Indioceanicola profundi: one gene and its partners. The protein of the gene in region 1 interacts with the protein of each later gene in a pairwise test. Links are inferred from orthologs where the notes say so. Each region holds a gene or a part of one and is shown on either strand. Other genes may lie near its edges. The genes, in order: DOL89_RS06410, DOL89_RS07080 and DOL89_RS15435.

What was found.
Region 2: the proteins of DOL89_RS06410 (region 1) and DOL89_RS07080 interact in binary tests that used the Escherichia coli proteins (3 or more experiments, as listed by UniProt). The link is inferred for Indioceanicola profundi from one-to-one orthologs.
Region 3: the proteins of DOL89_RS06410 (region 1) and DOL89_RS15435 interact in binary tests that used the Escherichia coli proteins (3 or more experiments, as listed by UniProt). The link is inferred for Indioceanicola profundi from one-to-one orthologs.

The regions. Positions count from the first base shown.
Region 1 is NZ_CP030126.1:1,350,119-1,353,931, reverse strand. Bases 629-3,627 are described here. They hold DOL89_RS06410 (two-component system sensor histidine kinase NtrB), read left to right. Parts: upstream 629-1,559; coding sequence 1,560-2,696; downstream 2,697-3,627. Other genes in these bases: ntrC (nitrogen regulation protein NR(I)), read left to right, coding at 2,699-3,627; dusB (tRNA dihydrouridine synthase DusB), read left to right, coding at 629-1,563. In the rest of the region: DOL89_RS06420 (bifunctional 2-C-methyl-D-erythritol 4-phosphate cytidylyltransferase/2-C-methyl-D-erythritol 2,4-cyclodiphosphate synthase), read right to left, coding at 1-224; more of dusB, read left to right, coding at 502-628; more of ntrC, read left to right, coding at 3,628-3,813.
Region 2 is NZ_CP030126.1:1,483,357-1,487,127, forward strand. The notes cover bases 815-3,771. They hold DOL89_RS07080 (P-II family nitrogen regulator), read left to right. Parts: upstream 815-2,102; coding sequence 2,103-2,441; downstream 2,442-3,771. Other genes in these bases: DOL89_RS07070 (2OG-Fe(II) oxygenase), read right to left, coding at 815-1,536; glnA (type I glutamate--ammonia ligase), read left to right, coding at 2,600-3,771. In the rest of the region: DOL89_RS07065 (NAD(P)H-hydrate dehydratase), read right to left, coding at 1-771; more of DOL89_RS07070, read right to left, coding at 781-814. UniProt on the Escherichia coli protein: P-II indirectly controls the transcription of the glutamine synthetase gene (glnA). P-II prevents NR-II-catalyzed conversion of NR-I to NR-I-phosphate, the transcriptional activator of GlnA. When P-II is uridylylated to P-II-UMP, these events are reversed.
Region 3 is NZ_CP030126.1:3,213,683-3,217,482, reverse strand. Bases 1-2,986 are described here. They hold DOL89_RS15435 (P-II family nitrogen regulator), read left to right. Parts: upstream 1-1,317; coding sequence 1,318-1,656; downstream 1,657-2,986. Other genes in these bases: DOL89_RS15425 (amino acid permease), read left to right, coding at 2,585-2,986; DOL89_RS15430 (hypothetical protein), read right to left, coding at 1,746-2,372; DOL89_RS15440 (UbiH/UbiF/VisC/COQ6 family ubiquinone biosynthesis hydroxylase), read right to left, coding at 1-987. In the rest of the region: more of DOL89_RS15425, read left to right, coding at 2,987-3,800. UniProt on the Escherichia coli protein: Involved in the regulation of nitrogen metabolism. Regulates the activity of its targets by protein-protein interaction in response to the nitrogen status of the cell.

The DNA of each region.
Region 1 (3,813 bases):
ACCGGTTCCGGGAGGTCCAGACCGGCCATGGCTTGGTCGTAAAGATGCCGGTGCTCGGGGCTGATCACGACGCGCACGGCTGTGATCCGCGGATGACGGCGGAACGCCTCGACGGACCGGCGCAGCACGGCTTGGCCGGCCAGGGGCAGGTACTGCTTGGGGATATCGGTCCCGAACCGCGCGCCGCGACCAGCGGCGACGATAAGGGCGACGCATGCAACCATGGTGTTCTGTATCTCCTGCCGGATCGGGCGCGGAGCCTAGCTCTATCCGTGCCGCACGCCAATCCCGGACATGCCCCTGCGCCGGTGAAATGCCGGCGGTCCCGCAACCCGGATTGACCAACCCGGGCCTATGCACCACTTGGACGGGTTCACCGGCGGGGCATCGGGCGGGTGGCGAATTCGCGCACCTCCCATTCTAAGGCACAGGCTTGCAAAATTCCTGCGGCGTGTTAGCGTTCCGCCTAAAAATCGAGCAGTTCGCAAAGGTGCCTAACTGATGGGCAATTCTGTGTTGCAAAGCCGCCTTAAGCCGATCCAGATCGGGCCGGTGAAAATCGACGATCCGGTGATTCTGGCGCCTATGTCGGGCGTCAGCGACATGCCGTTCCGTCGCTTGGTGAAGCGCACGGGCGCCGGCCTCGTCGTGTCCGAGATGATCGCCAGCCAGGCGATGATCCGCGCCACGCGCGAAAGCATGCTGAAGACCGAGTGGCACCCGGACGAGGCGCCGATCTCCATGCAGCTCGCAGGCTGCGAGCCGGAGGTGATGGCGGAGGCTGCCAAGCTGAATGCCGACCGCGGCGCGGCGATCATCGACATCAATTTCGGCTGCCCGGTGAAGAAGGTGGTGAACGGCTATGCCGGCTCCGCCCTCATGAAGGACGAGCCGCTGGCCGGACGCATCCTGGAGGCCACGGCCAAGGCCGTCTCGGTGCCTGTGACCATGAAAATGCGCAAGGGATGGGATGAGAACAATTTGAATGCGCCGCGTCTGGCGAAGATCGCGGAAGAAGTCGGGATCAAAATGCTGACGGTGCACGGCCGCACCCGGTGTCAGATGTACAACGGCACCGCCGACTGGAAATTTATCCGCAAGGTCAAGGACGCGGTATCGATCCCGGTCATCGCCAACGGCGACATCAATACGTTCGAGGATGTTGTCCGCTGCCTGGACGAGTCCGGGGCGGATGGGGTGATGATCGGGCGGGGGACCTATGGCCGCCCATGGTTCGTCGCCCAGGTGATGCACTTCCTGCGCACCGGCGAGGTGACGCCGGAGCCGGCGCTGCCCGAACAGCTCCAGATCGTGCTGGAGCATTACGAGAGCATCCTGAACCACTACGGCGTGGACGCAGGGCTGAAAATCGCCCGGAAGCACGTCGCCTGGTATTCCAAAGGGCTTCCCGGTTCCGCCGAGTACCGAAGCACCATCATGACCACGGAGGACCCTGCGCGGGTCAAGCAGACCATCGCGGATTTCTACCGGGCGCTGATGGACCGCGGCATCATGGAAAGGAACTCCGGGGAGCGGTCAGCGGCAGAGAAGATGGCAGCATGATGCGCCGCGCCGCTGCCACGCTGCTGCGCCGGCCGGGCCGGGACGAACCGCTGGACCCGGCCGGCATCCTGTCCGCTTTGCCGGAGCCCGTGCTGGTCGTCGATAATGACGGGCTCGTCCGGTTCCTGAATCTTCAGGCACAGGCGTTCTTCGACGTCAGCGCGTCCCGCATGATGGGGGAGCCGCTGACGGACCTGATCCCGGCGGACAGTCCCGTCCTGCAACTGATCGAACAGGCGCGGGCCACGCATTCCCGCGTCTCCGAATATGGGGTTACGCTCGACACACCGCGGATCGGGCAACATTCCATCACGGTTCAGGCCGCTCCGCTGGCCGATCCGCCGGATCTGGTGGTCCTGACCCTGCACGAGCGCTCTATCGCGCGGAAGATCGATAGCCAGTTGAGCCACAGGGGGGCCGCCCGCTCGGTGGTCGCGATGGCCGCCATGCTGGCGCACGAGGTCAAGAACCCGCTTTCGGGTATCCGGGGCGCCGCCCAGTTGCTTGAGGAGAATGCGTCCGAAGACGACCGGATGCTGACGCGGCTGATCTGCGACGAGGCGGACCGGATCGTCGCCCTGGTGGACCGGATGGAGGTCTTTTCCGACATCCGGCCCTTGGAGACCACCGGGGTCAATATTCATGCCGTGCTGGAGCATGTGCGCCGCGTGGCGCAGAGCGGCTTCGCCCGGCACATCCGTTTCGTAGAGAAGTACGACCCTTCGTTGCCGCCGGTGCTCGGCAACCGCGACCAGCTTGTCCAGATATTCCTGAATCTGGTGAAGAACGCGGCGGAGGCGTGTCCGGAGCAGGGTGGGGAGATCATCCTCTCCACTGCCTATCAGCACGGTGTCCGCTTGGCCGTCGCCGGGTCGGAAAGCCGGGTCCATCTGCCGCTGCTCGTCAGCGTCCAGGATAATGGCGAAGGAATCCCCGAGGACATCCGCCCCCACCTCTTCGATCCATTCGTCACCACCAAGCTGAACGGCACCGGGTTGGGGCTGGCGCTGGTGGCGAAGATCGTCGGCGACCACGGCGGCGTCATCGACTTCGAAAGCGCCCCACGGCGCACTGTATTCAAGTTGTCGCTGCCGATGGCTGCCGACGTACCCGTGACAGAAGAGGGGCCGTGAAAATGGGGGCATCAATCCTGGTTGCCGACGACGATCGCGCGATCCGGACGGTCCTGACGCAGGCGCTGGCCCGCTTGGGCCATGACGTCCGCACGGCCGGCAATGCCGCCACGCTCTGGCGTTGGGTTGAGGAGGGACAGGGAGACCTTGTCATCACCGACGTGGTGATGCCGGACGAGAACGGGCTGGACCTGATCCCTCGCATCAAGCGCATCCGCCCCGACCTGCGCATCATCGTGATGAGTGCGCAGAACACCCTGCTGACGGCCGTTAAGGCGGCGGAACGCGGCGCGTTCGACTATCTGCCGAAGCCCTTCGACCTGAAGGAACTCGTCGGAATGGTTCAGCGGGCGCTGACCACGCCGACGGCTGCGGCGGAAGTCCCGCTCTCCGCGGCCGAACCGGAGGAGGAACAGCTTCCCCTCATTGGCCGGTCGCCGGCCATGCAGGAGATTTACCGGGTACTGGCGCGCCTGATGGGCACGGACCTGACCGTGATGATCACTGGCGAATCCGGCACCGGTAAGGAGCTCGTGGCTCGGGCCCTGCATGATTACGGCAAGCGGCGCAATGGGCCCTTTGTCGCCATCAACATGGCGGCGATCCCGCGGGAACTGATCGAATCCGAACTTTTCGGTCATGAGAAGGGGGCTTTCACCGGCGCGACCATGCGTTCCACCGGCCGGTTCGAGCAGGCCCAGAGCGGCACGCTGTTCCTGGACGAGATCGGCGACATGCCGCTGGAGGCCCAGACCCGTCTGCTCCGCGTACTGCAGGAGGGGGAGTACACTACGGTCGGCGGGCGGACCCCGATCAAGACCGATGTCCGGATCATCGCCGCCACCCACCGCGATCTGCGGACGCTGATCCGTCAGGGGCTGTTCCGCGAAGACCTGTTCTACCGCCTGAACGTGGTGCCGATCCGTCTGCCGCCCCTACGGGAGCGGACAGAGGATGTGCCGGCCCTGGCCCGTCACTTTTTCCAGACGGCCGCGGCCGAGGGGCTCCCGCTGAAGAGCTTGGATAACGCCGCGCTGGAACGGATGAAGCGCTATCGCTGGCCGGGCAATGTGCGCGAGCTTGAAAACCTTGTCAGGCGACTGGCCGCCCTCTACTC
Region 2 (3,771 bases), 130 kb from region 1 along the record:
CGCCGCCAGCCGTCCCGCCCCGGTCATTACCTCCCCGCCGAGGATCACCGCATGTCCGCGGCTGTACTTATGTCCGCCGAGACTCGGCCAGGGATACCGCCCACCCCACAGTTCCGGATCGTTTCGGCGGCACAGCGGCTCTATTCCGTCCAGCACCCGTGCGGGAATGCCGATATCCGCCACGACCAACTCCCCGCACAGCGCCCGCCCCGGCAGCAGCAGGTGCCCCGGCTTGTGCCGGAAGAAGGTGACGGTAAGGACAGCCCGCGGCGCGGCCCCCAGCACCTTGCCATCGTCGCCCCGGATGCCGCTGGGCACATCCACCGCGACGACCGGTGTTCCGCGCCTGACCAGTTCTTCGACCACGCCCAGGGCGACGCCATCCAAGGGACGGGACAGCCCGGCGCCAAACAGCGCATCGATCACGAGTTCCGCTTCGTCCAGCAGAGCCGTCCCAAGCGGCTCAACCGGACCGGTCCAGGTTCCGGCCGCCCAGGCGGCGTCCCCCTTCAGCGACTCCGTGCTGCCAAGCAGCCCCAGCCGCACCGGCCATCCAGCCTTTGCCAGAAGGCGTGCCGCGACGAATCCGTCGCCGCCATTGTTTCCCGGCCCGCACAGAACCGCGACCGGCCATGGACTCCATCGTTCCCGGATGGCATGGGCCACCGCGGCGCCAGCCGATTCCATCAGTTCGGGTCCGGGTACGCCGGCGGCCATGGCGGCCCGGTCGGCCCGGTACATCTCATCGACTGTCAGAATCTCATGCGCCATGGCGGGTCCTCACCACAGGTCGGATGCGATCTCCGCCGTGAAGAACAGATAGGCCCGCTCGAACGGTCCCGGCCCGCGGGGGATCACGCCGTGCAGCGCGTGACGGGAGTTGGGGAACAGCACCAGCGTGTTGGCGGCATAGGGAACAACCGCCGCCAGTTCCACCTCATCCTCGCCGATCTCGAACCGCCCTGTCTCCCGCGGTGCGGCGCGCCAGCGGTAGAGGCCCAGATCGCCGCCCGGCAACGGGTCGTCCGCATCGCGCAGATAGAACAGCCCCGTGAACAGCCGGTTTGCGGTGTCGAGATGCGCCCTGCGGTGACTTTTCGGCGCGCCTTTCACCGGAGTCGTGATCTCCAGCCGCGCGTCGGTCAGCACATCGACCGATTCGAAGCCGTCCCTGGACAGCAGCCCGACTTTCGGGCTCGGGTTGCGATCCACCCAGCCCCAGACTTCCGGGGCATGGACCGGCATGTGATCCCCGAAAAGATCGACCACGCGGCTGAGCACGTCGGACGAGGACATGCGCGCCGTAAGCTCGCGCCACAGCGGATGAAACCGGTCCTGCGTCTGGAACTGATAGGCGGAATAGGGCATCCGCTGCCCGCTCGGCGGTTCGCCGCTCCAGCCGATGTCGGCGAAGCGGGGCCGTCCGGCCCGCAGCGGCTCGAACACCTCCGGCGGGAGCGCATCCCGCACGATCAAATGCGGGAACGGGTCCAGGCGGATATCGGCTCTTGTCGCCCTGGCCAGCAGATCTGTCACGATGCTCCCCATTCCATGCCGCGCCCATGCGTGGTAGCGGCGGCATCATGCCGTGGCGGCAGGCGAACGTCACCTGCGCTGCATGGGGCAATGATGGGGATATTTTATGAAGGGGTCCCGGCCCCGCCGGAGCGGGAAAATGGGGCGACGGACGGGACTCGAACCCGCGACCACTCGGACCACAACCGAGGGCTCTACCAACTGAGCTACCGTCGCCGCCGGGAGGCCAGCGTATGCAACAATCCGCCCTGCCTCGTCAAGCCCTCTGTTGAAAGTGTCTGTTCCGTCAAAGGCAGAGCAGATCTGCCTTCCACGTATCCTGCCGAAAACGCGCAGGATTGCTAGCCTGCCTTATGCGACATGCCCTCGCGCCGATCAAGTGATGAAAAAAGGTGCAGTGTTTTGCCCGCTATTTCGGCAAAGTCACGCTCGAACGGGGAAGAAGGCGCGGACTCCGCTGGTTTTAGGCCGTGGCATGCCGCATGCTTACCCCGTTGGGCGCGCCGATCAGGCGCTTGGAACACGCGCCTCTCCGACCGGCGCGGTACAGGGAGCTTTTGGAGCCGATGAAGAAAGTCGAAGCCATCATCAAGCCGTTCAAACTGGACGAGGTGAAGGAGGCGCTCCACGAAGTCGGCATCCGTGGCATCACTGTCACCGAGGCCAAGGGCTTCGGCCGGCAGAAGGGGCATACCGAGCTTTATCGCGGCGCCGAATACGTCGTGGATTTCCTGCCCAAGGTGAAGATAGAAGTGGTGATGGACGACGCCATGGTCGACCGCGCCATCGAAGCCATCCAGCAGGCCGCCCACACCGGGCGCATCGGCGATGGCAAGATCTTCGTCACCGCAGTCGACGAGGTTATCCGTATCCGGACCGGTGAGCGCGGCCCCGACGCGATCTGACCGGACCAGGGTTTCTTATCGGCAAGGGGTGGAGCAGCCTGGGCCACCCTGAGCCGCCCGTAGCACCACCCGGGCGTCCGCCTGCCAGCTCAGCCGGTCGGCAGTTGCGGCGTCCCAATCGCCACCGGCAAAACCTCAAACCAACGGAAACCGAGGCTATGTCTGATACCAGCAAGTTCTTCGACCTGATCAAGGAGCATGACGTCAAGTACGTCGACCTCCGCTTCACCGACCCGAAGGGCAAGCTGCAGCACACCGCGCAGCATATCAGCACGGTGGACGAGGACATGTTCACCGACGGCATCATGTTCGACGGCTCGTCCATCGCCGGCTGGAAGGCGATCAACGAGTCCGACATGATCCTCATGCCGGACGCCTCGACCGCGGTCATGGACCCGTTCGCTGCCCAGCCGCTGCTGACGGTGTTCTGCGACGTCTATGAGCCCTCCACCGGGCAGCCCTACAAGCGCGACCCGCGCTCTATCGCCAAGGCGGCGGAGAACTACATGGCTGCCGCCGGTATCGGCGACACCTGCTATTTCGGCCCGGAGGCCGAGTTCTTCGTGTTCGACGACGTGAAGTTCGACGTCTCGATGAACCGCGTCCTCTACGAGTTCGACAGCGAGGAAGGTCCCTACACCTCCGCCAAGAACTACGAGGGCGGCAACCTCGCCCACCGTCCGGCGGTGAAGGGCGGCTACTTCCCGGTGGCCCCGATCGACAGCGGCCAGGACTTCCGCGCCGAGATGGTGTCCGTCCTGGCGGAGATGGGCGTCGCCGTCGAGAAGCACCACCACGAGGTGGCGGCCTCGCAGCATGAGCTGGGCGTGAAGTTCGGCACGCTGGTGCAGATGGCCGACGCCATGCAGCTCTACAAGTTCGTGGTGCACAACGTCGCCCATGCCTATGGCAAGACCGCTACCTTCATGCCGAAGCCGGTCTATGGCGACAACGGTTCGGGCATGCACTGCCACCAGTCCATCTGGAAGGACGGCAAGCCGCTCTTCGCCGGCTCTGGCTATGCCGACCTGTCGGACATGGCGCTGTACTATATCGGCGGCATCATCAAGCATGCCCGCGCCCTGAACGCCTTCACCAACCCGACGACCAACAGCTACAAGCGTCTGGTTCCGGGCTACGAGGCTCCGGTGCTGCTGGCCTACTCCAGCCGCAACCGCTCGGCCTCCTGCCGTATTCCGTACGTGAACAACCCGAAGGGCAAGCGCGTCGAAGTCCGTTTCCCGGACCCGGCCGCCAACCCCTATCTGGCCTTCGCCGCCCAGCTCATGGCCGGTCTGGACGGCATCCAGAACAAGATCCATCCGGGCGA
Region 3 (3,800 bases), 1.9 Mb from region 1 along the record:
GGCGTCCACCACCACCTCCGCCAGTGCGGCCACGTCGCGGATGCCGACATTCAGCCCCTGGCCGGCGATGGGATGCATGGTGTGGCTGGCTTCGGAGATCAGGGCCAGGCGGCGGTCGGTGTAGCGCTCCGCATGCATCAGCCCCAGCGGATAGCAGGCGCGCGGCCCCACCGGCCGGATGCGGCCCAGCCAGTCGCCGACGCGGCGCTGCAGCTCCGCCGTGAAGCGGGCTTCGTCCTGCTTCATGTACCAGGGCACCATTTCCGACCGCTCGGTCCAGACGATGCTGATGCGGTTGCCGGTCAGCGGCAGCATGGCGAAGGGGCCGGCGGGCAGGAACAGCTCCACCGCCACGCCGCCATGCGGCTCCTCATGCTCGATATTGGTGATGATGGCGTGCTGGTTGTAGGACCAGCCCGTGGTGCGGATGCCGGCATCCTCGCGGCACAGGCTCCGCTTCCCGTCCGCCCCCACCACCAGCCGGCTCCTCACCGTCCGGCCGTCGGCCAGGGTCAGGGCGACGCCGCTCTCCGCCCGGTCCAGCGCGGTCACGGCCACAGGGGCCAGATGGGTGACGGTGCCTGCCAGCTCTTTCAGGCGCTTGAACAGGGCCCGGCGGATGGTGCGGTTCTCCACGATCCAGCCGAAGGGCGCGTCGCCGACGTCGCGGTGGTCGTAATGCAGGAACAGCGGGCTGTTCTGGTCGGTCACGCGGATATCCAGGATGGGCCCGGCCTCATCCACGCAGTCGGCCCAGAGGCCGGCCCCGTCCAGCACCCTGGCGCTGCCATAGGCGATGGCGGTGGTGCGGCCGTCGAAGGCCTCCGCCATCTGCGACTCGGGCGGGTCGCGGTCGATGACGATCACGGGCACGCCCGCCGTGCCCAGCGCGCAGGCCAGCGTCAACCCGGCCAGCCCGCCGCCGACGATGGCGACCTCCGCCGTCAGGGCTGACTCGTCGGGTGCGGAGTTGGCGGTGGTGTTCATCTGCGATCCTGGAACGATCCTGTCGGGAGGGCCGGGTGCCCCGCCTGTTCATATAGGTGTCCGGCGGGCAGGATTCCCCACCCGGCGATTCCTGTCCAGCGGGCGCGGGGCCGCAGGCGGGGATCGCACTTGCCTAAATAATAGGCGGGGCTTGCCCAAGGGCGCGCCGTTCGATCGGGTTTGCCACCGGCGGGTTACACGGTTTCCGCCGCAATCCAAACCCGGCACGGTTCTTGTAAGATCGATTGTAGATGGGCCGCGCCAGTGCGGCGCATGAACAGAACGGGGCAGATGCCCCCGACAGGCATGGATCAGAAAGGGGAGAGCGCGATGAAGCTCGTCATGGCCATCATAAAGCCGTTCAAGCTCGACGAGGTGCGCGAGGCTCTGACCGCGCTCGGAATCCAGGGACTGACCGTCTCCGAGGTGAAGGGCTTCGGCCGGCAGAAGGGGCAGACGGAAATCTACCGCGGCGCCGAATACTCGGTCAGCTTCCTGCCCAAGGTGAAGGTGGAGGTCGCGGTGACGGACGAGCTGGTGGACAGCGTCGTCGACTCGATCCAGAAGGCCGCCAATACCGGCCGCATCGGCGACGGCAAGATCTTCGTCATGGATGTGGCCCAGGCGGTCCGCATCCGCACCGGTGAGTTGAACGCCGAAGCGCTCTGACCGGGCTTCGCGACCGCGCGCGATCCGGACAACGGCACCGCTCCTGGTCCAGGGGCGGTGCCGTTCGTCCATAGGGCTGCGGGCAGGCCTCAGGAGGTTCCGCCGCTGCCCAGCGACTTGGCCGCCGCGGCGCGGTCCTCCGGCAGCTTGCCGCCTTCCCGCCCGTCTTCGTTGATGCCGGCACGGCCCTGGCCGCCAGCGTCGTCGGGAAGCCGGTTGTTCGGCACGCCGGCGCCGCGGGCCGGGCTGTCTGCGATAGGATCGGGGGCCGGCACCGTGCCGCCCACGCCCTGCCCGCGCGTTCCGCCCACCGTGCCGCGGCCGACATCCGGCCCGATGGTGGCCGGCCCGCCGACGGTGGAACCGCTGCCGGCATCCCCCTCCCGGCTGGAGCCGGAACCGGCACTGCCGGGCAGCCCGGCATCCCGCGCGGCACTGTTCTGGCCGGAAAGGATGGAGACGGCATGCTCCTCCTTCACCCCGCGCGCCTTGTCCTCCGGCGAGGGCTCGACCCGCTGCGGCTCCTCCGTCTGGCCCTCGCGGGCGAAGCCGGGGCGGCCGGTTGCGCTGTTGCCGAATCCGGTGGTGCCGGTGGTTCCGCCGCCCTGCACGCCGGGATCATGATCGCGCCCGCTTTGGCGCCCCCCGTCCGGCCCCGGCGCGCCGGTGCCCATGGCATTGTCCTGGGGTCCCGGACCGTTCCTGTCGGCAGCCATGCCTCGCTCCCTTGCTGATTGAGGTTCGGCAGGACAACAGGCGGGACGGCCAGACTTCACGGGGCGGGCGGATTTCCGCGTGCGGGGGATACGCCCAAACTCCCCATTGACTTCGTTCGCGGGCTGAACCGATCCTTCCAGTGGGAGAGCGCCTCCAAACAATGTCGCCATCGGCCAGACAAGACAAAAGGCCGGGCAGGACAGGAGGTATCATGTCGGAAGAGACGATTGTTCCCTCGCCCATGCCGGTCGGCGGCTTGTCGCAGAAGGCTGGCGGGGTCACCTACACTACGGTTGAAGCCGGTTATTTTGAGAAGCGCGGCCTGCGCCGCTATGCCGGGGTCTGGTCGCTGTGGGCGCTGGGCGTCGGCGCCGTGATCTCCGGTCATTTCTCCGGCTGGAATTTGGGGCTGGCGGCCGGCGGCTTCGGCGGCATGGCCATCGCCACCGTGCTGATCATGTGCATGTATCTCGGGCTCTGCTTCTCGCTGGCGGAGATGTCGCCGGCCCTGCCGCACACGGGCGGCGCCTACAGCTTCGCCCGCACCGCCATGGGGCCGTGGGGCGGCTTCGTCACGGGGCTGGCGGAGAACATGGAGTTCGTGCTGACCCCGGCCGTGATCGTGTTCTTCATCGGCTCCTATCTCGGCAGCATCTTTGAAACGGGGGCTGCGTTCCAGCCGGTCTGGTGGATCGGCTGCTACATCCTGTTCGTGTCGCTGAACCTGGTGGGGGTGGACCTGTCCTTCCGGGTGTCGCTGTGCGTCACGCTGGCCGCGCTGGCGATCCTGGCGGTGTTCTGGATCAGCGCCATTCCCCATTTCGACTTCGCCCGCTGGTCCCTGAACATCGGCGCCGGGCCGGACGGGGCGGCGGTGGAACTGCCGGAGGGCGGCGGTCCCTTCCTGCCCTTCGGCATCGCGGGCGCCCTGGCCTGCCTGCCCTTCGCCGTCTGGCTGTTCCTGGCCATCGAGCAGTTGCCGCTGGCGGCGGAGGAGTCGGTGGACCCCAAGCGGGACATGCCCAAGGGCCTGATCCTCGGCATCTTCACCCTGATCTTCAGCGCCTTCATGGTGCTGTTCCTGAACAGCGGCATCCCGAACGGCGCCTTCGCGCTCTCCACCTCGGGCGAGCCCCTGCTGGACGGGTTCAAGGCCATCTACGGGGACGAGACGGCGAAGATCCTGGCCCTGATCGCGGTGATCGGGCTGATCGCCAGCTTCCACACCATCATCTTCGCCTATGGCCGGCAGATCTATTCGCTGTCCCGCGCGGGATATTTCCCGCGGGCGCTGTCGGTGACCCACGGCACCCGCAAGACCCCGCATGTCGCCCTGGCCGCGGGCGCGTTGATGGGCCTGGCGGTGCTGCTCACCGTCTGGTTCGTGGCGGGCGGGGAGGCCGGCGGGGCCTTCATCGGCGGCACCC